DNA from 3 places in the Pseudomonas sp. SDO5271_S396 genome. Region 3 is predicted to be linked to each of the others. Evidence: predicted binding sites of a transcription regulator. Region 3 holds the regulator's gene; each other region holds the start of a gene.
What was found. The regulator sigma-54, encoded in region 3, starts transcription at its own class of promoters, with help from an activator protein. The targets are predictions, from matches to a motif close to ANTGGCATNNANNTTGCTNT.
Positions count from the first base shown of each region.

Region 1: the regulator sigma-54 is predicted to act here: its motif matches at 5,361-5,380, upstream of ACW9IN_RS07180 (circularly permuted type 2 ATP-grasp protein).
Region 2: the regulator sigma-54 is predicted to act here: its motif matches at 3,848-3,867, upstream of ACW9IN_RS12010 (flagellar hook-length control protein FliK).

Region 1 is NZ_JBSVWB010000006.1:114,507-121,378, forward strand. Features, by position in the region: gene ACW9IN_RS07145 (OmpA family protein) at 1-747, shown strand, start outside; gene ACW9IN_RS07150 (aminotransferase-like domain-containing protein) at 999-2,438, shown strand; gene ACW9IN_RS07155 (translation initiation factor 2) at 2,543-3,043, shown strand; gene ACW9IN_RS07160 (YkgJ family cysteine cluster protein) at 3,206-3,460, shown strand; gene ACW9IN_RS07165 (START domain-containing protein) at 3,502-4,107, shown strand; gene ACW9IN_RS07170 (hypothetical protein) at 4,211-4,447, shown strand; gene ACW9IN_RS07175 (ribonuclease E inhibitor RraB) at 4,661-5,002, shown strand; gene ACW9IN_RS07180 (circularly permuted type 2 ATP-grasp protein) at 5,413-6,822, shown strand; gene ACW9IN_RS07185 (alpha-E domain-containing protein) at 6,827-6,872, shown strand, end outside.
Region 2 is NZ_JBSVWB010000013.1:54,768-61,639, forward strand. Features, by position in the region: gene fliO (flagellar biosynthetic protein FliO) at 1-202, opposite strand, end outside; gene fliN (flagellar motor switch protein FliN) at 204-671, opposite strand; gene fliM (flagellar motor switch protein FliM) at 727-1,695, opposite strand; gene fliL (flagellar basal body-associated protein FliL) at 1,705-2,205, opposite strand; gene ACW9IN_RS12010 (flagellar hook-length control protein FliK) at 2,440-3,798, opposite strand; gene ACW9IN_RS12015 (Hpt domain-containing protein) at 4,021-4,365, opposite strand; gene ACW9IN_RS12020 (ATP-binding SpoIIE family protein phosphatase) at 4,396-6,114, opposite strand; gene ACW9IN_RS12025 (STAS domain-containing protein) at 6,111-6,416, opposite strand; gene fliJ (flagellar export protein FliJ) at 6,482-6,872, opposite strand, start outside.
Region 3 is NZ_JBSVWB010000007.1:123,751-130,622, forward strand. Features, by position in the region: gene ACW9IN_RS08130 (ZIP family metal transporter) at 1-808, shown strand, start outside; gene ACW9IN_RS08135 (HPr family phosphocarrier protein) at 900-1,172, opposite strand; gene rapZ (RNase adapter RapZ) at 1,189-2,046, opposite strand; gene ptsN (PTS IIA-like nitrogen regulatory protein PtsN) at 2,049-2,513, opposite strand; gene hpf (ribosome hibernation-promoting factor, HPF/YfiA family) at 2,526-2,831, opposite strand; gene ACW9IN_RS08155 (RNA polymerase factor sigma-54) at 2,950-4,443, opposite strand; gene lptB (LPS export ABC transporter ATP-binding protein) at 4,629-5,354, opposite strand; gene lptA (lipopolysaccharide transport periplasmic protein LptA) at 5,354-5,887, opposite strand; gene lptC (LPS export ABC transporter periplasmic protein LptC) at 5,874-6,446, opposite strand; gene ACW9IN_RS08175 (KdsC family phosphatase) at 6,455-6,872, opposite strand, start outside.

The DNA of each region.
Region 1 (6,872 bases), on a different contig from region 3:
AGCCATCCGAACAGTGAGCAGGCGTTGCAGCAGGCCGGTAACGACTTCCAGAAGGTCAAGGAAGACGCCAATGTGCTGCGCTTTGCGCCTAAGGATGTGATCCGTGCCGGCGAGTCGCTGGCCCGTGCCGATCGTCTGTCCAGCTACTGGGGCAGCGGTGCCGATGTGGCGCATTACGCCTACCTCAGCCAGCGCTACAGTGCTATCGCGCGGGAACACACCGAGCAGGCACTGAATGCCGAGCGCGCTACCAAGCTCGAACTGGAGCGCCAGCGCTTGCAACTGGCCCTGCGGGAAAACAAGCTGAGCAGCGTGCAGCAGCAGGGCAAGTGGCTCGAAGAGCAGATCGCCAGCCTGGCCACCACCCAGACCGACCGTGGCCTAGTCATGACCCTGGGCGATGTGTTGTTCGACACTGGCGAGGCGGAGCTGAAAAACTCGGCCAACCGCACGGTCTTGAAAGTCGTGCAGTTCCTGCAACTGAACCCCAAGCGGGTGGTGCGCATCGAGGGCTACACCGATAGCACCGGTGGCGAGCAGGAAAACCTCAAGCTGTCCCGCGACCGCGCGCAGTCGGTGGCTGATGTGCTGGTGGACCTGGGCATTGACGAAAAACGCATCCAGGTCGAAGGCTACGGCGACCAGTATCCGGTGGAGGCCAACGCGTCCGAGCGGGGCCGCGCGCAGAACCGTCGTGTGGAAATTGTGTTCTCGGATGAGAAAGGTCAATTGGGCGCCGCTCGCTAGACGCCTGACACCGATCAAACTGTGGGAGCGGGCTTGCCCGCGAAGGTGGTGTATCAGTCGGTATTTCAGTGGCTGACACACCGCCTTCGCGGGCAAGCCCGCTCCCACATCTGCTTGGTGCAGACCCTTACAGTTTTTACTGTCACTCCAACGCGCGCTCGACTATTGTGGCAACTGTCCCCGTACACTTCTAAACTGTGCCGGTATGTTTCACACAAAAATAAAATACCCGTGAAATCGAGTGCTGCGTCATGACCAATCTGTTGCTTTACCAGCGTATTGCCCAGCAACTGGCTGAGGATATCCGGCGCGGTGTCTATCAACCGGGCGAGCGCGTGCCGTCGGTGCGCAAGATGAGCTCCCAGCTCAACGTGAGCCATGCCACGGTGTTGCAGGCCTACGCCAATCTGGAAGACCAGGGGTTGATCCGCGCGCGGCCGCAGTCCGGGTACTACGTGCACCAGACCCCCGCGCTCACGGCGCCGACGCCGGACATCGCGCGGGTCGAACGCCCCGGTTTGGTCACCCGCAGCAGCATCATTCAGCAGGTATTGGTGGAGTCGCGCCGCGAGGGCGTGTTCCCGTTGGGCGCAGCCGTGCCCAGTGTCGATTACCTGCCGGTGCGGGCGTTGCACCAGCAACTGGCCAAAGTGACTCGATTCCAGAGCCCCCGGGCCTTCAGCTACATGTTCAGCCCCGGTTTCGAACCGCTGCGGCGCCAGGTGGCGATCCGCATGCGCGATGCCGGCGTAGTGGTGGACCCCTCCGAAGTGGTGATCACCCACGGTTGCGTTGACGCACTGCAGATGTCCCTGCGAGTACTGACCCGCCCCGGTGATCTGATCGCCGCCGAATCACCGACCTACTACGGCCTGCTGCAACTGGCCGATCTGCTGGGCCTCAAGGTCATCGAGATTCCCAGCGATCCGGCCACCGGCATGAGCCTGGAAGCGCTGCAACTGGCGGCCAACCAGTGGTCGATCAAGGCGCTGGTGCTGACCACGCGTCTGAGTAACCCGCTGGGCGGTACCATGCCCGAGGAACGGCAGAAACAGTTGCTGCGTCTGGCCTCGGATTTCGATATCCAGATCGTCGAGGATGATATCTACGGCGAACTGATGTTCGAGCTGGGCCGCACCAAAGCCCTGAAAGCCTACGACCGCCTGGACCGGGTCATTTACTGTTCGAGCTTTTCCAAGACGCTGTCCCCCGGGGTACGCATCGGCTGGATGATTGCCGGCAAGTACCAGCAGGAGATCCAGCGGTTGCAGATGTTCAGCACCCATTCGGCGTGCAGCGTTACCCAGATGGGCGTGGCAGCCTACCTGGAAAATGGCGGCTATGACCGGCACTTGCGCTACATCCGCCAGGAATACCGCAAGAACCTCAACGCCTTTCAGCTGGCGGTGCAGCAGTATTTTCCCGAAGGCACCCAGATGACCCGTCCGAGCGGCGGTTTTATCCTGTGGGTCAGTTTGCCGGGTCGGGTCAATACCCAGGAACTGCATGTGCGTGCCTTGCAGCAGGGCATCAGCATCGCACCAGGGTTGATCTTCAGTAATACGGAACAGTTCAACCACTGTATTCGCCTCAATTGCGGCACTCCGTGGAACCGTGAGGCCGAGCGCGCGCTGATGACTCTGGGCATGTTGGCCAACCAGTTGTGCCAGGAAACCGCAGCCGGTTTTTGAGCCCGTGATTGGGGACAGGGCCGATGGCTGGCTGATCACCACGCTTGTCATGCCGCGCGCAACAAGCGAGCATATGGCCCTCTGCCGTTAATGCTGTTGGCGATATGACATCAATTTTTCGTGCTGCTTTGGTGATTGGACTGTTAAGCCTGTGCAACGTCAGCACACTGCTGGCGGCCACCCCCGTGACCCAAAGCCAGCCGCAGCCTGCCGCCAGCAGTCAGCAAAAGAAGGCCCCCGCGAAGACGCCGACCCCGGCCAAAAAAGCCCCGGTGGCCAAGAAGAAAGCCGCCACGGTAAAAAAGCGCGCACCGATCGCGAGCAAGTCCAAGTCGGCCCACGAAGTGGCACAAACCCCATTGCCACCGGCACAGTTGGACTTGTCGCTCCCCTCCGACATGGTGAGGCATTTGCAGCCCATCGGTACCATGCCCAAGCCCAAAAGCGTGCCCTTGTTGCCGCCGATGTTTGGCGACAAACCCACGGACAACAGTGCGTTCCAGATCAACGGTCGGCTGCTCAGCAATGAAATGAAGCTGCAATTGCGCAACGAAGAACGGCGCGATGTGGAAGGCGCGGCGCTGGATTTCGAATTCAAGCAGTAAATTTCTTCAAGGCGGGTGACCCTGACGCCTGACCATCTGTCGCAGACTGGTCAGTCACTTTTGTTTTGTGCGAAAAACCCCTGTTAGGCCATTTTAAAACGCATGTTTAAGGGCGTACTCTAGCCCGGCCATCCACATTGAGCCCTCGAGGAACCGCTGTTCATGAATTGCCGTGAAGGTTGTGGCGCTTGCTGCATCGCCCCCTCCATCAGTTCGCCCATTCCGGGAATGCCCAACGGCAAACCGGCCGGCGAGCGCTGCCTGCACCTCTCGGTCGAACAGCTATGCCTGCTGTTCGGCCAGCCAGAGCGCCCGGCGGTGTGCGGCAATTTCAAGGCGGACATCGAGGTCTGCGGCACCGACCAGGCGGACGCGATCAGGTTGATCGGCTGGTGGGAGCAGATGACTGCGGCTTGATGGGCTTTACTATCGGAACTTCAACAATAAGGAATACAACAATGGGTTCGCTGAAACGAATGGCTGTGTTGTGCGGTTTTACGGTGTTGTTCGCTGCCACTGCCCAGGCTGAGGATTGGCAAGTCGCCAAGGATGAAGACGGTATCAAGGTATCCCTGAGCGAAATTGCCGGCTCCAAGTACAAGGCGTATCGCGGCGTCACCACGATCAAGGCGCCGGTCGCCAAGATTCAGGCCCTGCAGGAAGACGTAGCGGGTGCCTGCAAATGGATTCACGAGTGCAAATCCCAGAAGCTGGTCGACAAGAAAGGTGACGAGAGCTGGACCTACACCCAATTCAAGGCTCCGTTCCCGGTAACGGACCGTGACTCCTACCTGCATATCACCACCACCAAGGCCGCCGATGGCAGCCTGACCCGCAAACTGGAAGGCGTGCCCACCTACAAGCCTGAAGAGAAAGGGTACGTCCGGGTGGCGCAGGTGGATGGCTTCTGGAAGCTGGTGCCCAAGGGCGACAACCTCACCGAAGTGACCTACCAGGTGCACACCGAGCCAGGTGGCAGCGTGCCTTCCTGGTTGGCCAACAAGTTCGTGGTGGACGCGCCGTTCAACACCTTGAAGGCCCTCAAGGAACACGCCGAGAAGTAAGCGCAGCCGATCCGGTGCCTCCGGCCTTGGGGGGAACGTTTGACGAACCCTCAAGGTCCAGATGAATGTGAGCCCACACATGGGCTTTATCGAGGAGGCACTGATGCAAAATTGGGACATTACCTTCGTTGATGATCACGGTGTAAAGGCCGTGCAGCAGTTCACCTGCGAACAAAAGCCCAGCCTCGAAGACGCTGCGCATATGGTTCGCGCCAGGATGGTGCCTGTGGCCGCCGAGCTGGACCTCAATGACCTCGAAGGCCGCAAACCCGAGCCGACGGTCAAGATCCTCAAGGATCAGAACAGCATTCAAATCCTCGACATTTCCCCCTCCGTCTGAACATTCGCTGTACGCCCTGCAAGGCCCTCTGGTGGAGGTGATAGCTTCGCGCTACTCTGCAAGGGAGATCAGCGAATGAATCGCTAAGGTCTGGTCTTGTCAGCTCCATGCTTGTTTTCCAGCGGTGTAGTCATTGCCGTAGTCCCCGTGCCAGTAGGGCGCGGGCTTCGGGAAGCACGGAAAGTCTATCCATCGGTTTGAGGAGGACGTTTCATGAGCACAGCCTATCAAGAAGACATCAGCACCCACGTTCTGCGCCGCATGAAAGAGGGCGGCTTCGACTTCTCACGTTTCCACCCCATCGAGTTCTACGCCATTTTCCCGGATGAGGAGCGCGCGCGCAGGGCTGCGGGTCGTTTTCGTGGGGAATCCCTGAATGCCCAGGTCAGCGCGCGCGACGATGGCGCCTGGTACCTGGAACTGAGCAAAATCATGTCTGCCACCTACGACGGCATAGGAGACTTCGAGCAAGACTTTGAAGCGGTGGTCGAGCCACTGGGCGGGATCATCGAGGGCTGGGGCGTCAAGCAGGAGGTGCGCGGGCGACCCATGTAGTGGCACACGCAACACAGCACAGCGGCTGACCCTTGGGTCGGCCGTTTTTGTGTGCGTCGCACAATAAATATTCGGAACTTGCAGGCAGTTTTTCGGCACCAAAAAAAAGGCCACCCAAGAAGAGTGGCCTAACGGGAAGAGCGGAGCGCTGAAGATGTAGGACGTGTCCTGTTCAGCAGATGGTGGCGATTATCCGCAAGCAATGCCGGGCAGTGAAATCAACTCTGACTATGCTGTCGATAGTCAAAACCCGCATTGTGATGAAGCGTGCGGCCAGACGCCGGGCACTGCGCGCACCAGGACGGTGCGATAAGGTTCGGGTATTTATTCAACTCACTGATTTTTAAGTGTTTATGCCGCTGGCACGGGCCTTGCGATGGTTCTTGCGTCCGCGTGACAAGGAGTACGGCATGATCCGCACTTATTACGACGAAATGTACGATGGGGCAGGGCAGGTGCGTCCCCATTACCGGGAATTCGCCCGCTGGTTGGCTGAAACCCCTCCCGAACTGCTGGCCCAGCGTCGGCGCGAAGCCGATTTGCTGTTCCACCGCGCCGGAATCACCTTCACGCTCTACGGCGACGAGCAGGGCACCGAGCGCCTGATTCCCTTCGACACCATCCCGCGCAGCATCCCCGCCAGAGAATGGCGGGTGGTCGAGCGCGGCTGCATTCAACGGGTCAAGGCGCTGAACCTGTTTCTCGCCGACCTGTATCACGAACAACGCATCATCAAGGCCGGGATCATTCCCGCCGAACAGGTACTGGCCAACGAGCAGTACCAGCTGGCGATGCAAGGCCTGGACCTGCACCGAGACCTGTACGCTCACATCGCCGGGGTCGACCTGGTCCGCGATGCCGACGGCACTTACTACGTGCTTGAAGACAACCTGCGGACTCCCAGCGGCGTCAGCTACATGCTCGAAGACCGCAAGATGATGATGCGCCTGTTCCCCGAACTGTTCGCCGCCCAGCGCATTGCGCCCATTGACCATTACCCCAACCTGTTGCTCGACACCCTGAAAAGCGCCAGCCCCCTGGACAACCCCAGCGTGGTGGTACTGACCCCTGGGCGTTTCAACAGCGCGTTTTTCGAGCATGCGTTTCTGGCCCGGGAGATGGGCGTGGAACTGGTGGAGGGCGCCGACCTGTTCGTGCGCGACGACCGCGTGTTCATGCGCACCACTGACGGTCCCAAGGCCGTGGACGTGATCTACCGCCGCCTCGACGATGCCTTCCTCGACCCGCTGGCCTTCAACCCCGCCTCCATGCTCGGCGTGCCGGGCCTGCTCGCGGCCTATCGCTCGGGTCATGTGGTGCTGGCCAATGCCATCGGCACCGGGGTGGCGGACGACAAGTCGGTGTATCCCTTCGTCACCGAGATGATCCGTTTCTACCTGGACGAGGAGCCGATTCTGAAGAATGTTCCGACGTTCCAGTGTCGCAAGCCCGACGAACTGTCCCACGTGCTGGCCAACCTGCCGGAGCTGGTGGTGAAGGAAACCCAGGGCTCCGGCGGCTACGGCATGTTGGTGGGGCCCGCTTCCACCGCTGCCGAAATCGACGATTTCCGTCAGCGCATCAAGGCACGCCCCCACGCTTATATCGCCCAGCCGACTCTGTGCTTGTCCACCTGCCCGACCTTTGTCGACAACGGCATCGCCCCGCGACACATCGACCTGCGGCCATTCGTGCTATCGGGCAAGGACACCCGCGTGGTGCCTGGCGGCCTCACCCGCGTGGCGTTGCGCGAAGGCTCGCTGGTGGTCAACTCGTCCCAGGGCGGCGGCACCAAAGACACCTGGGTGGTGGAGGACTGATGCCATGTTGAGTCGAACTGCTTCGGACCTGTACTGGATGTCACGCTACC
Region 2 (6,872 bases), on a different contig from region 3:
CAACCCGCTGCACGCGACGCATCAGCCAGGCCAGCACGAAGATCAGGCCCACCACCAGCAACAACCCCAGCACCAACTGAGTCAGTTGCCCACCGATGCCGCTGCCGCTCGGCGCCGCTGCGGCCGCCGCCTGGGCCACCGGTTCCGCCGCCAATACGTCCAATGGCAGTGCGACCAACAGTCCTACCATCAAGCGCCGCATATCAGCGCAACTTCTTGATGCGTTCGCTGGGGCTGATCACGTCAGTCAGGCGGATGCCGAACTTCTCGTTGACCACCACCACTTCGCCGTGGGCAATCAGGGTGCCGTTGACCAGCACGTCCAACGGCTCACCGGCCAGGCGATCCAGCTCGATCACCGACCCCTGGTTGAGCTGCAGCAGGTTGCGAATGTTGATTTCGGTGCTGCCCACTTCCATGGAAATGGACACCGGAATATCCAGGATCACGTCCAGGTTAGGGCCATCGAGGCTCACCGGGTCGTTGTTCTTCGGCACGCTGCCGAATTCTTCCATCGCCAGGCGGTTGCCCACTGGCGCGGTGGCTGCATCGGCAGCCAGCAGTGCGTCGATATCGTCCTGGCTGGCGTCGCCGGTCTCTTCCAGTGCCGCTGCCCACTCGTCAGCCAGGGCCTGGTCTTCAGCGGAAGTGTTTTCGTGTTCGGTAGCCATTACATGTCCTCGGCGAAGCAAACATTCATAAATAGGGTGGCATCAAGCGGTGTGACTAGCGTCGGTTGATCGGCTCGACCACCTGCAACGCCAGGTTGCCCTTGTGGGAACCCAGCTTGACCTTGAACGACGGCACGCCGTTGGCGCGCATGATCAGTTCTTCCGGCAGTTCGACCGGGATCACATCCCCCGGCTGCATGTGCAAGATATCGCGCAGGCGCAATTGGCGACGGGCCACCGTGGCGCTCAGGGGGACGTCGACGTCCAGCAGGTCTTCGCGCAGGGCCTTGACCCAGCGCTCGTCCTGGTCGTCCAGGTCCGACTGGAAACCGGCGTCGAGCATTTCGCGCACCGGCTCGATCATCGAGTACGGCATGGTCACGTGCAGGTCGCCGCCACCACCATCGAGTTCGATATGGAAGGTGGAGACCACGATGGCTTCGCTGGGACCGACGATGTTGGCCATGGCCGGGTTCACTTCCGAGTTGATGTACTCGAAATTGACCTCCATGATCGCCTGCCAGGCTTCCTTCAAGTCGATGAAGGCCTGTTCCAGCACCATGCGCACGACCCGCAGTTCGGTGGGGGTGAATTCGCGGCCTTCGATCTTGGCGTGACGGCCATCGCCGCCGAAGAAGTTGTCCACCAGCTTGAACACCAGCTTGGCGTCGAGGATGAACAACGCGGTGCCGCGCAGGGGCTTGATCTTGACCAGGTTGAGGCTGGTGGGCACGTACAGCGAGTGCACGTATTCACCGAACTTCATCACCTGCACGCCGCCCACCGCCACGTCCGCCGAGCGGCGCAGCATGTTGAACATGCTGATACGGGTGTAGCGGGCGAAACGCTCGTTGATCATTTCCAGGGTCGGCATGCGTCCACGGACGATGCGATCCTGACTGGTGAGGTCATAACTTTTGACACTGCCGGGTTCGGCAGCCATTTCGGTCTGTACCAGACCATCGTCGACACCATGCAGCAGTGCGTCGATTTCATCCTGGGACAGCAGGTCTTGCACGGCCATGTCGTGATCCTACTGCAATACGAAGTTAGTGAAGAGCGCCTGTTCGACCACGACTTTGCCGAGCTCTTTCTGGGCCACTTCCTGCACGCTGGCAGTGACCTTCTGGCGCAGCATTTCCTGGCCCACCGGCGTGGCCAGGCTGTCGAAGCTTTGTCCGGAGAACAGCATGACCAGGTTGTTGCGGATCACCGGCATGTGCACCTTGAGGGCATCCAGGTCCGACTGGTTACGCGCCAGCAAGGTGATGCTCACCTGCAAGTAGCGTTGACGACCGTTCTGAGTGAAGTTGGCGACAAAGGCCGGCAGCATCGGCTCAAAGATAGCCGGTTGCTTGACGTTAGTGGCGGTTTCGGCGGCAGGTGCCGGTTTGCTTGCACTGCTGTGCATGATGTACCAGGTGCCACCGACCGAGGCGCCGATGGCCAGGATAAGGCCCAACACAATCAACAGGATAAGCTTGAGCTTGCCCTTGCCCGCGGGTGCTTTTGCTGCGTCGTCGCTCTTCGCCATGCCAATAATCCGTCACTATTCGGGGATTCATAGATCTACGGAAAGGCAAGAGCAAGTGTTATGCCAGAGTTGTCTGGCTATCGGGTAAGGAGGCACACCACAAATCAACTGTGGGAGCTGGCTTGCCTGCGATAGCGGTGGGCCAGTTGGCATCTCTGCCGCTGATACACCGCTATCGCAGCGATGCGGCGACCCGACAAGCCAGCTCCCACACTGACCGTGCTTTGACTGGAATCAGGCGTAGTAATCCACCGCACTGGAGCCGATCACCGTCGAGGTCACGGGCGCTACAGCTTCAGCCACCTCAACATGGGCGCCCGCGTCGCTATCACCGCCACGCCCGCTGCTGCGGCTGACACCCGCGGTCTGCGCCTGCTGCTGTTGTTGTTGCTCCTGCCCACGGGACTGGTCAGACACATTGACGTCCACCTGCCCCATGCCCTGCTGGGCGAACATTTCCCGCAGGCGCCCCGACTGGCTTTCCAGGGCTTCACGCACCACCGGGTGGGCGCTCATGAAATTGACCTGGGCCTGCTGATCGGCGCTCATGTTGACCTTGATATCCAGGCGCCCGAGTTCGGCCGGCTGCAGCTGGATTTCCGCCGACTTGAGGTTGGCACTGGAGAGGTACATGACGCGGTTGACCACCTCGTCGGTCCAGCCGCTCTGGTGCATGGCCAACGGTGCATTCATCACCGGCGGCAAGGCGTTGGCGGTTTTCGGCGTGGCGGCCTGGGTCAACGCGGCCAGACGGTTGGCGAAGTCATCGACACGGGTGTCGCTGCTCGCGCCCTTCAAGTCCTTGAGGCCATCCTCGATCAGACTGCCGAACGCCTTGTCGCCGCCCGTGTCAGTGCTGTCCTTGGCGGCTTGCTGGTCAACCATATTGGCTAGGCCGGCGGCGAAATTCTGCGCGGCGGTCGGTTGATCCTGGGTCGGCGCTGGCGCGGTTTTCGGCGGAGTCTGGCTGCTGGCCGACACATGCCCACCCTGCTCCATCGCCAGACGCACCGCCGGCATGGCGTCCAGCGGGTCGGCTTGCGGATCGAACTCGGGCTTGGCCGGCTCGGTCGCCACAACCGGCGCAGCGGCAACCGGTGGCGCAGCCTTGTCATCCTTGGCTGCCACCGGCGCAGGGGTTTCCACCGGCGCGGGGACCGGCACCGCCACCGGGGCGACCGTGGCGATCAGCGCCGGGTCGACCACCGGGTCCGTCGGCGGCTGTTGCGCCAGGGTCGGGTCCACCGAGGCATCGTCATCGGAACTGGCGCTGTCATCGGATTTGGCAGGCGGCGTGGCCGGCGGGTTGGCAGGCAAGGTATTGCCGCTATCGGCAACCGCTGGCGCGCTGGCGGCAGACTTGTCGTTGCCGGCAGCAGGTTTGGCGCTGGCGTCGGAAGCCTTGTCCCGCGTGGGCTTGGCCGAGTTGTCATCGGTCTTGACCGAAGGTTTCGAGGCCTGGTTGGCGAACACCTGAGCGAAGGCCGGGCCCTTGTCCCGGGGGTCCGCAGCCGCTACCTGAGGAGTAGCAGCGGGCGCTTGAGGCTTGGCCGCAGGGGCAGCCTGAAGGAGCGAATTCGGGGCGACTGGCATAGGTAAAGGTCTCCACTGCATAGGGATCGAGGATGCAGTATCAGGAGGTAGAGCAAGAGTTGGGCCAGCTTTCGGTTTTGTGTGCAGATCCGTTGTTTGATGGGGCGCCCAGATCAAAAACAGAGCCAGAGCAGATTGATATCTGCTTGATACAGGAGATCCAAATTGTGGGAGCGGTCGGCTACCAGGCCGCCGTTACCGCAGAAACGGATCTACACGCAATCAAATCCGAAACCGCTGGCGCTCCGTCTCATACAACCGCTTCACCACCGCAAACTCACGATCAATCTGATCCACCAGCTTCCCAAGATCCACCGCCGCCCCGGCAGACTCAACCTCCAGACGCCGACACAACTCCGCCAAGCGCAATGCACCGAGGTTGCCGCTGCTGCCCTTGAAGCTATGGGCGATCCGCCCCAATGTCGTGGCATCGCCCCGCGCCTTGCGCAGGGCCTCGACACGCTTCTGGGAGTCATCGAGAAAGGTATCGAGCAACTTGGGATACTCGCCTTCCATGACCTCCTGCAAACCCGACAACACGCCAGGGTCCAGATGAGTCTCAACCACTTGCTCGCTCCTTGATCAAGAATCGGCGGATTATGCCAGAGCCTCCCAGGAAAACTCCACGCAGACACTGCGCCCGCCGTCAGACCAACGTACATCGCTGCTCAGCTGGCGCACCAGGCTCAACCCCCGACCAGACAGACGGTCGATATCCAGCGGACGGGCCAATACGTGTTCCACGTCGAACCCCGGGCCACTGTCTTCAATGCGCAAGGTCAGGTTGCCGCCCATGTCGGTCGGCACCACCTGCACATGCACCCGCACATAGCCGCTGTTCAAACTCGCCAGGCGCTCGTTGCGCTGGCGGTAATAGCGGGCAAACCCCTGGGCATCGCGCTTGAGCCGGGAGTCCAGGCCCAGCACGCCATGCTCCAGGGCATTGGAATACAGTTCGGCCATCACACTGTAGAGCGCCCCGCTCTGCTCTCGCAGGCCGTGAATTTCCAGCAACAATTGCAACAGGTACGGCAACGGGTTGTAACGCTTGAGGGTTTCGGCGCGAAACTCAAAGCTCACTGACCAGTCCAGCGGGCACGACTGGCCGCTGTCGGCATACAACGGCTCCGTGGCCCGCAGCGATTGGCCGGGTTGCAGGGTGACTTCCACCATGCTCACGTCATCCCGGGCCTCACCACGAAACGCGGCCAGGGCCTGTTCGATGTCTTCGAACAGGCGGTCGGGCTCGCGATTGGCGGCAAACACCTGCTGCAACCGTTCGGCGCCAAACAGCTGATCATTGGCGTCAGCGGTGTCCAGCACGCCATCGGACAACAGAAACACCCGATCGCCCAAGGCCATGGGCCAGACTTCAGTGCGGTCATCAAAGGCTTCCGCCGAGAGCACGCCCAGCGGCAAGTGCCTTGATGCCAACGGCGTGCGCTTGCCGCTGGCGACCTCATGCACATAGCCATCGGGCATGCCGCCATTCCACACCTCGACCACCCGCCGCTGGGCACTCAGGCACAACAAGGTGGCGCAGCAGAACATGTCCACCGGCAGGATGCGCTTGAGCTTGGCATTCATCTCCCGCAAGAGCTGCGCCAGGCCATAGCCCTTGGCGGTCATGCCGTAGAACACCTCGGCCAGCGGCATCGCCCCCACCGCCGCCGGCAAGCCGTGGCCGGTGAAATCACCGAGCAGCACGTGCATGTCGCCCGAGGGCGTGTAGGCAGCCAGCAACAGGTCGCCGTTGAACAGCGCGTAGGGCGATTGCAGGTAGCGGATATTCGGCGCGGCGTTGATACACCCGGAGTGGGCGACTTTGTCGAACACGGCCTTGGCCACGCGCTGCTCATGCAAAAGATAGTCATGGTGCCGCGCGATCAGGTCACGTTGCTGCAACACCGTGGCCTGCAAGCGACGCAGGCGGTCCATCGCGTTGATCTTCGCGGCCAGAATCAGTTGGTTATAGGGTTTGGGCAGGAAGTCGTCACCGCCGGCATCCAGGCATTGGGCCAGGGCTTCGCTCTCGCGCAACGAGGTCAGAAAGATGATCGGCACCAGCGCTTCACCCGCCAGTTGCTTGATCTGCCGTGCGGCTTCAAAACCGTCCATCACCGGCATCAGCGCGTCCATCAAGACCAATTGCGGACGCTCGCGCGTGAACACCTCCACCGCTTGCGCACCGTTGCTGGCGGTGAGCACCTGGTGGCCCTGGCGCCGCACGATGGTCGACAGCAACAACAAGTCGGCGGCGCTGTCTTCGGCGATCAGGATCGTCAGCGGCTCAAGGACCGGGGCCAGGGCGCTCAACTGATGTCGAACAGTTTGTCGAAATTGGAAATGCCGAGGATCTTGCGCACATCGGAGTTGCTGTTGATCACGCGGATATCGGCATCGTCGCCCCCGGCATGGTCACGCAGCAGCAGCAACATGCCGAGGGCGGAACTGTCGAGGTAGGTGGCCTCCTTGAGGTCTACCACAATGGCGTCGGGCTTGGGGTAGATGCGTTCGTAGACTTCACGAAAGTGCTGGTGACTGCTGAAATCAAACCGGCCCTTGACCGCGATCGTCAACTTCTTCCCATCCAGGGATACTTCCGACTCGACTGACATGCAACTGCTTCCGTGTCATTGGCAATGAGACAAGGTTTAGCAGGAGAAGGAGCTGCGGGCAACTTTCAATAGACGTCTTTGCGTGGCAGGCGCTGGGAGAGTTCGTCGAGCAATTTCTGTTCGCGCTTGTCTTCGATGGCTCGCGCTTCGTCGATATAGCGCTGCACCAGTTTGCGCAAGCCTTCGACCCGGGCGAACGCCGCCTGCCAGCTCTCGCGCGCCTTGTCGAGGTTGTTCTGGTGCCAGGCCAGGCTTTGGCGTTGCTGGCCCACAGCGGTTTCCAGCTGATTGAGAAAGCCCTGATAGCCCATCAGCCATTGGCCGGATACACCTTTGCTGCCGCGCTCTATCCACTGCTGCTGGTATTCGCCGCGAAAGCGCTCCAGGTCACCCAGCTTGCTTTCCGCCAGGCGTACTTGCCCCTGGAAATATCCCAGGCGTTGCACGGCGGTCTTT
Region 3 (6,872 bases):
GCTGGTGGCCCAAGGGCTGGCGTGGCTGAATCTGGAACCGCGCATCCTGCGCGCCTTGCAAGGCGGAGCGATCTGCGCGCTGGGTACGGCGCTGGGCGCGGTGCCTGTGTTGGTAATCCGCCGCATGCCGGTTGCCTTGAGCGATACCTTGCTTGGGTTCGGTGCTGGAGTGATGCTGGCGGCAACCGCATTTTCGCTGATTGTTCCCGGTATTGCTGCGGCAGAAAGGCTGGGGCTTTCGCCTTGGGGGGCCAGCGGTTTGATCAGCTTCGGTATTCTGCTGGGGGCGTTCGGGTTGTACCTGGTCGACCGCAAAGTGTCCGGTGCGAGCCCGGAAATGCTGGTGGGCACCCCGGAAAAACCGGTAATCCCTCCGCGCATCTGGCTGTTCGTGTTTGCCATCGTTGCTCATAACATCCCGGAAGGCATGGCGGTTGGCGTTTCGGCGGGGGGCGGCATGCCCGATGCGGACAGCCTGGCCATGGGGATTGCCTTGCAGGATGTGCCCGAGGGGCTGGTGATTGCTCTAGTGTTGGCAGGAGCGGGAATGTCACGCTTCAAGGCTTTTGTGATTGGCGCGGCATCAGGTCTGGTGGAGCCCCTGTTTGCAGTACTTTGCGCCTGGCTGGTGAGTTTGGCTGAGGTGCTGTTACCACTAGGCCTGGCGCTGGCGGCAGGGGCAATGCTGTTGGTGGTGACTCACGAGGTGATTCCCGAATCCCGGCGCAATGGCCACGAGAAGCTCGCCAGTCTTGGCTTGTGCGTCGGGTTTTGTTTGATGATGGTGATGGATACAGCGTTGAGCTGAAGCCCGCTCCCATGTAGGAGCTGGCTTGCCGGTGATCGATTGTGAGCCCATGTCTGGCTTGAGGGGGCCATGGCCGGCAAGCCGGACGCCTTTATTCGCCTTCGTCGAAGCGGTTATTGATCAGTTCCACCAGCGCGTCCATCGCCTCCTGCTCTTGCTCGCCCTCTGTTTTCAGGTGAATTTTGGTGCCCTTGCCGGCGGCCAGCATCATCATCGCCATGATGCTTTTTCCATCAACCATGGACTCGGGTGTACGTCCAGCGCGGACCTGGCAGGGAAACCGCCCCGCAACACCGACGAACTTCGCCGAGGCGCGGGCGTGCAAACCCAATTTGTTGATGATTTCAATTTCCAGAGCGGGCATCGCGGGGGTGTTCCTTTCAGCTAAGGTCGCGGTGGCGAACCTGGACGTTCTTGAGGGTTTGTTGCAGCACCTGACCAAGACGTTCGGTCAGATAGACGGAGCGATGGTGGCCGCCGGTACAGCCAATGGCAATGGTGACATAGGCGCGGTTGCTCGCGGCAAAACGCGGCAGCCATTTGAGCAGGTAGCTGGAGATATCCTGGAACATCTCCTCGACATCCGGTTGTGCGGCCAAATACTCGGCCACGGGCTGGTCCAACCCCGACTGATCACGCAATTCCGGCTTCCAGTAGGGGTTTGGCAGGCAGCGCACATCGAATACCAGGTCGGCATCCACCGGCATACCACGCTTGAAGCCAAACGACTCGACGAGAAACGCCGTACCCGGCTCTGGCTGGTTCAACAGGCGCAGCTTGATGGCGTCGCGTAGCTGATACAGGTTGAGATCGGTGGTGTTTATCTTGAGGTCGGCGAGATCGATGATCGGGCCGAGCAGCTTGCTCTCGTCCTCGATGGCTTCGGCCAGAGAGCGGTGCGGGCTGCTGAGGGGATGGCGCCGCCGGGTTTCGGAAAAACGCTTCAGGAGCGTTTCTTCGTCGGCGTCCAGATAGAGCACGTCACACTGAATGTGCTTGGCACGTACTTCTTCGAGTAATTGCGGGAATCGATCCAAATGGCTGGGCAGGTTGCGCGCATCAATCGAGACGGCCACCAGGGGCTGCGACAATTCGGTGTGAATCAATGCACGCTCTGCCAACTCCGGCAGCAGGCCGGCCGGCAAATTGTCGATGCAATAGAAACCGTTGTCCTCAAGAACGTTGAGGGCGGTACTTTTACCCGAGCCGGAGCGGCCGCTGACGATGATCAAACGCATGATTACTGCCCGTTTTGTTCATCCAGAACAACCTGATAAAGCGCTTCATTGCTGCTGGCGCTGCGCAGTTTGTCGCGTACTTCCTTGCGGTCGAGCATGCTGGCGATCTGCCGAAGCAGTTCAAGGTGCGCATCGGTGGCGGCTTGCGGGACCAGCAGAACGAACAGCAGGTCGACCGGGGCGCCGTCGATGGCGTCGAAATCGATAGGGGCTTCCAGGTGCAGCAGGGCGCTGACCGGGGTCTCACAGCCTTTGAGGCGGCAGTGAGGAATGGCGATGCCGTTACCAAAACCCGTGGAACCGAGTTTTTCACGGGCAATCAGCGCGTCGAACACGTCCTGCATCTCCAGATCCGGCACTTCGCGCGCGATCAGGTTGGCAATTTGTTCGAGGGCTTTCTTTTTACTGCCGCCCGGCACGTTCACGAGGGAACGGCCGGGGGTCAGGATGGTTTCAAGTCGAATCATGGGTGGGGAGTGTTAGCGGCCAGTGCCCTGAAGAAGGCTCTGCTGCTTTTCCTTATGCTTTTTGAGTTGGCGATCGAGCTTATCAGTCAACGCATCGATCGATGCATACATGTCTTCATGCTCGGCGTTGGCGACGACCTCGCCACCAGGAATCTGTAGAGTCGCTTCGATTTTCTGCTGAAGCTTGTCGACCTTCATGATCACCTGCACATTGGTGATCTTGTCAAAATGACCCTCAAGCCGTTTCAGCTTCTGCTCGACATAGTCGCGCAGTGGAGGGGTGACTTCTACATGGTGTCCACTGATGTTGACTTGCATACAGCTTCTCCTTCGTTGCCAGTGCATAACGCAGCAGGCCGGGGTGCCTGCCACTGGGCTGTATCCTGAAACCGCCTGAGCGACTTTAGAACACACCCCGAACGCTGTGGCCCGCCCGTCACATCAAACGCTTACGCTCGCTGGAAGGCGCGATCCCAAGGGATTCGCGGTACTTGGCGACGGTTCGACGGGCGACCTGAATGCCTTGTGCCTCCAGTAAACCAGCGATCTTACTGTCACTCAATGGCTTTTTCTGATTTTCCGCCGCAACCAGTTTTTTGATGATTGCGCGAATCGCCGTGGACGAGCATTCGCCGCCTTCGGAGGTGCTGACGTGGCTGGAGAAAAAGTATTTCAGTTCATAAATACCCCGCGGGGTATGCATGAATTTTTGTGTGGTTACCCGGGAAATCGTCGACTCGTGCATGCCTACCGCTTCGGCGATGTCATGCAGAACCAGAGGTTTCATGGCTTCGTCGCCGTATTCCAGGAAACCACGCTGGTGCTCGACGATCTGGGTAGCCACCTTCATCAGGGTTTCGTTGCGACTCTGCAGGCTCTTGATGAACCAGCGGGCCTCCTGCAACTGGTTACGCATGAAGGTGTTGTCGGCGCTGGTGTCAGCCCTGCGCACGAAGCCGGCGTATTGCGGGTTGACCCGCAGGCGAGGTACCGACTCCTGGTTCAGCTCCACCAGCCAGCGTTCATTGTCCTTGCGCACGATCACGTCGGGGACGACGTACTCGGCTTCGCTTGACTCGATTTGTGAGCCCGGGCGCGGGTTGAGGCTCTGCACCAGCTCGATGACCTGGCGCAGGTCGTCTTCCTTGAGCTTCATGCGGCGCATCAGTTGGCTGTAATCGCGGCTGCCGAGCAAATCGATGTAGTCGGTGACCAGGCGCTGGGCTTCGGCAAGCCAGGGGGTCTTGGCAGGCAATTGGCGCAGTTGCAGCAGCAGGCATTCACTCAGGGTGCGAGCGCCAATGCCGGCAGGTTCGAATTGCTGGATTCGGTGCAGAACCGCTTCGATTTCGTCCAGCTCGATGTCCAGCTCCGGGTCGAACGCCTCGAGGATCTCCTCTAGGGTCTCGTCCAGGTAGCCCTGGTTGTTGATGCAATCGATGAGTGTCACGGCGATCAGGCGATCGGTGTCCGACATCGGGGCCAGGTTGAGTTGCCACAGAAGGTGGCTTTGCAGGCTCTCGCCGGCGGACGTGCGGGTGGTGAAGTCCCACTCGTCATCGTCATTGCTCGGCAAGCTGCTGGCGCTGGTCTGGTAAACGTCTTCCCAGGCGGTGTCCACGGGAAGTTCGTTGGGGATGCGTTCGTTCCATTCGCCGTCCTCCAGGTTGTCTACCGTCGGGGCGGTTTCCTGATAGGAGGGTTCCTGAACGTCGGAATTGGGTTTTTGCTCGATGTTGTCGGCCAGCGGATCTGCATTGTCGAAGTCGTCGCCTTCTTCCTGGCGCTCGAGCATCGGATTGGACTCCAGGGCTTCCTGGATTTCCTGTTGCAGGTCCAGTGTCGACAATTGGAGCAGGCGGATGGCCTGTTGCAGCTGCGGTGTCATCGTCAGCTGCTGGCCCATTCTCAGGACTAGCGATGGTTTCATGGCAGGGGCTTAACACCTTATTCGCCGGCGCAACGCGCCATCCACGACAGGGCGCGTGAGCGCCAAACATAAGCAAATTATATGCCTGATATCGGGGGATTTGCCTAGAGCGCGGTAACAATAAAAATCCGAAGCTTCTTATTGATTTCCGCGCAGGATGACAAATGGCCTGACACCATGTGTGTTTACAGGCGGAACTCGTGACCCAGGTACACTTCCTTGACCAGTTCGTTGGCCAGAATGGTGTCGGAGTCACCTTCGGCGATCAGTTGCCCATCATTGACGATATAGGCGGTTTCGCAGATGTCGAGTGTTTCACGGACGTTGTGGTCGGTGATCAATACACCGATACCCTTGGCCTTGAGGTGATGGATGATCTGTTTGATATCGCCGACCGAGATCGGGTCGACGCCGGCAAACGGTTCGTCCAGCAGGATAAACTTCGGCGCCGTGGCCAGGGCGCGGGCGATTTCCACGCGACGGCGCTCGCCACCGGACAGGCTCATGCCGAGGTTGTCGCGGATGTGGTTGATGTGGAATTCCTGCAAGAGGTTTTCCAGCTCCTTGCGACGGCCGTCCCGGTCCAGTTCCTTGCGGGTTTCAAGGATGGCCATGATGTTGTCGGAAACCGACAGCTTGCGGAAGATCGACGCTTCTTGCGGAAGATAGCCAATGCCGGCTCGGGCGCGACCGTGCATGGGCTGGTGGCTGACGTCCAGGTCGTCGATCAGTACACGGCCCTGATCGGCCTGGACCAGGCCCACGATCATGTAGAAGCAGGTGGTCTTGCCGGCACCGTTGGGGCCGAGCAAGCCGACGATCTGGCCGCTGTCGATGGACAGGCTGACGTCGCGAACGACCTGACGGCTTTTATAGGCCTTGGCCAGATGCTGGGCTTTCAGGGTTGCCATTACTCGGCCTTCTTCTTCGGCTGGATAACCATATCGATACGTGGACGTGGCGCGGTGACCTTGTTGCCATTGGCGCGACCGGCATTGGCGACCTGTTTCACGGTGTCATAAGTGATCTTTTCGCCCTCGGTGGAGTTGCCATCGGGGCTGAGCACTTTTGCCTGGTCGATCAGGACGATACGATTTTGCTGGGCGTGATACTGGATGGTCTTGCCGTAGCCTTTCATCGGGCCGGTATCGGCAGGTGCCTGCTTCTGCTCGAAGTAGGCCAGGTTGCCCACGGAGGTGACTACGTCGATATCGCCTGCAGCGGTGCGGGTGAGGGTCACCGTGTTGCCGGTGATCTTCATCGAGCCCTGGGTGATGATCACGCCGCCGGTGTAGGTCGCGACGCCTTGCTTGTCATCCAGCTGTGCTTCGTCAGCCTGGATGCGGATCGGTTGCTGGCTATCGTTCGGCAGAGCCCAGGCGCTCACGCTTCCCAGTGCTGCGCCCAGACCGAGCAAAATAGGGAGAGTTTTAACGAGCCTCATACTGTCCTCTTACGTTCGATAGCAGGTGTATCCTGCTTTCTTTCAAATACGCTTTCATTCCCTTGCCAGTCGATACGCCGCCAGCGCCGTCGATTCTAACGTCTTGCTCGGTCTGCGCATATTGCTTCTGCGGGAATACGGTCATGCGACTGCTGGTAATCACGGTGTCACGGTTTTTCGCATCGGTGCGCGCAACGCGCACCGAATCGATCAGTTCGACCTGGGTGCCATCCGGGTTGACCTCGCCACGCTTGCTGGTGACGTGCCATGGAAATTCGGTACCGCGGTAGATATTCATGTCCGGGTTGGTCAGCAAGGTCACTTCGGTGGCCTTGAGGTGCTCGACCTTGTCCGACGTCATCTCGTACTGCACCTTGCCGTCGGGCAGGAACTGCACGCTCCTGGCATTGATGGCGTAATAGTCGATAGCACCTTCGTCCACCTGCGCCGCAGGCTGGTCGAGAAAGCGCTCCGGGCTGATATTCCAGTAGCCCACCGCGAGGAACAGCGCGGCGATAGCCCCGAAAAGCAGGAAGTTGCGAATCTTTTTGCTCAGCATAAAACGCTCTATAGGTAGGCGGCGTGTGCCGCTTCAAGGCTGCCCTGGGCTCGCAGAATCAACTCGCAGAACTCGCGGGCTGCGCCTTCGCCGCCACGGGCCGTGGTGATGCCGTGGGCGTGTTCGCGAACGAACGCCGCCGCATTCGCGACCGCCATGCCCAGGCCGACCCGGCGAATCACCGGCAGGTCAGGCAAGTCATCACCCAGATAGGCGACTTGCTCATAGCTTAGGTTGAGTTGGCCAAGAAGCTCGTCCAGCACCACCAGTTTATCCTCGCGGCCCTGATACAGGTGAGGAATCCCCAGGTTTTGTGCACGGCGTTCCACAACGGGGGTTTTGCGACCACTGATTATGGCTGTTTGCACGCCGGCGGCCATCAGCATCTTGATGCCCTGGCCGTCGAGGGTGTTGAAAGTCTTGAAC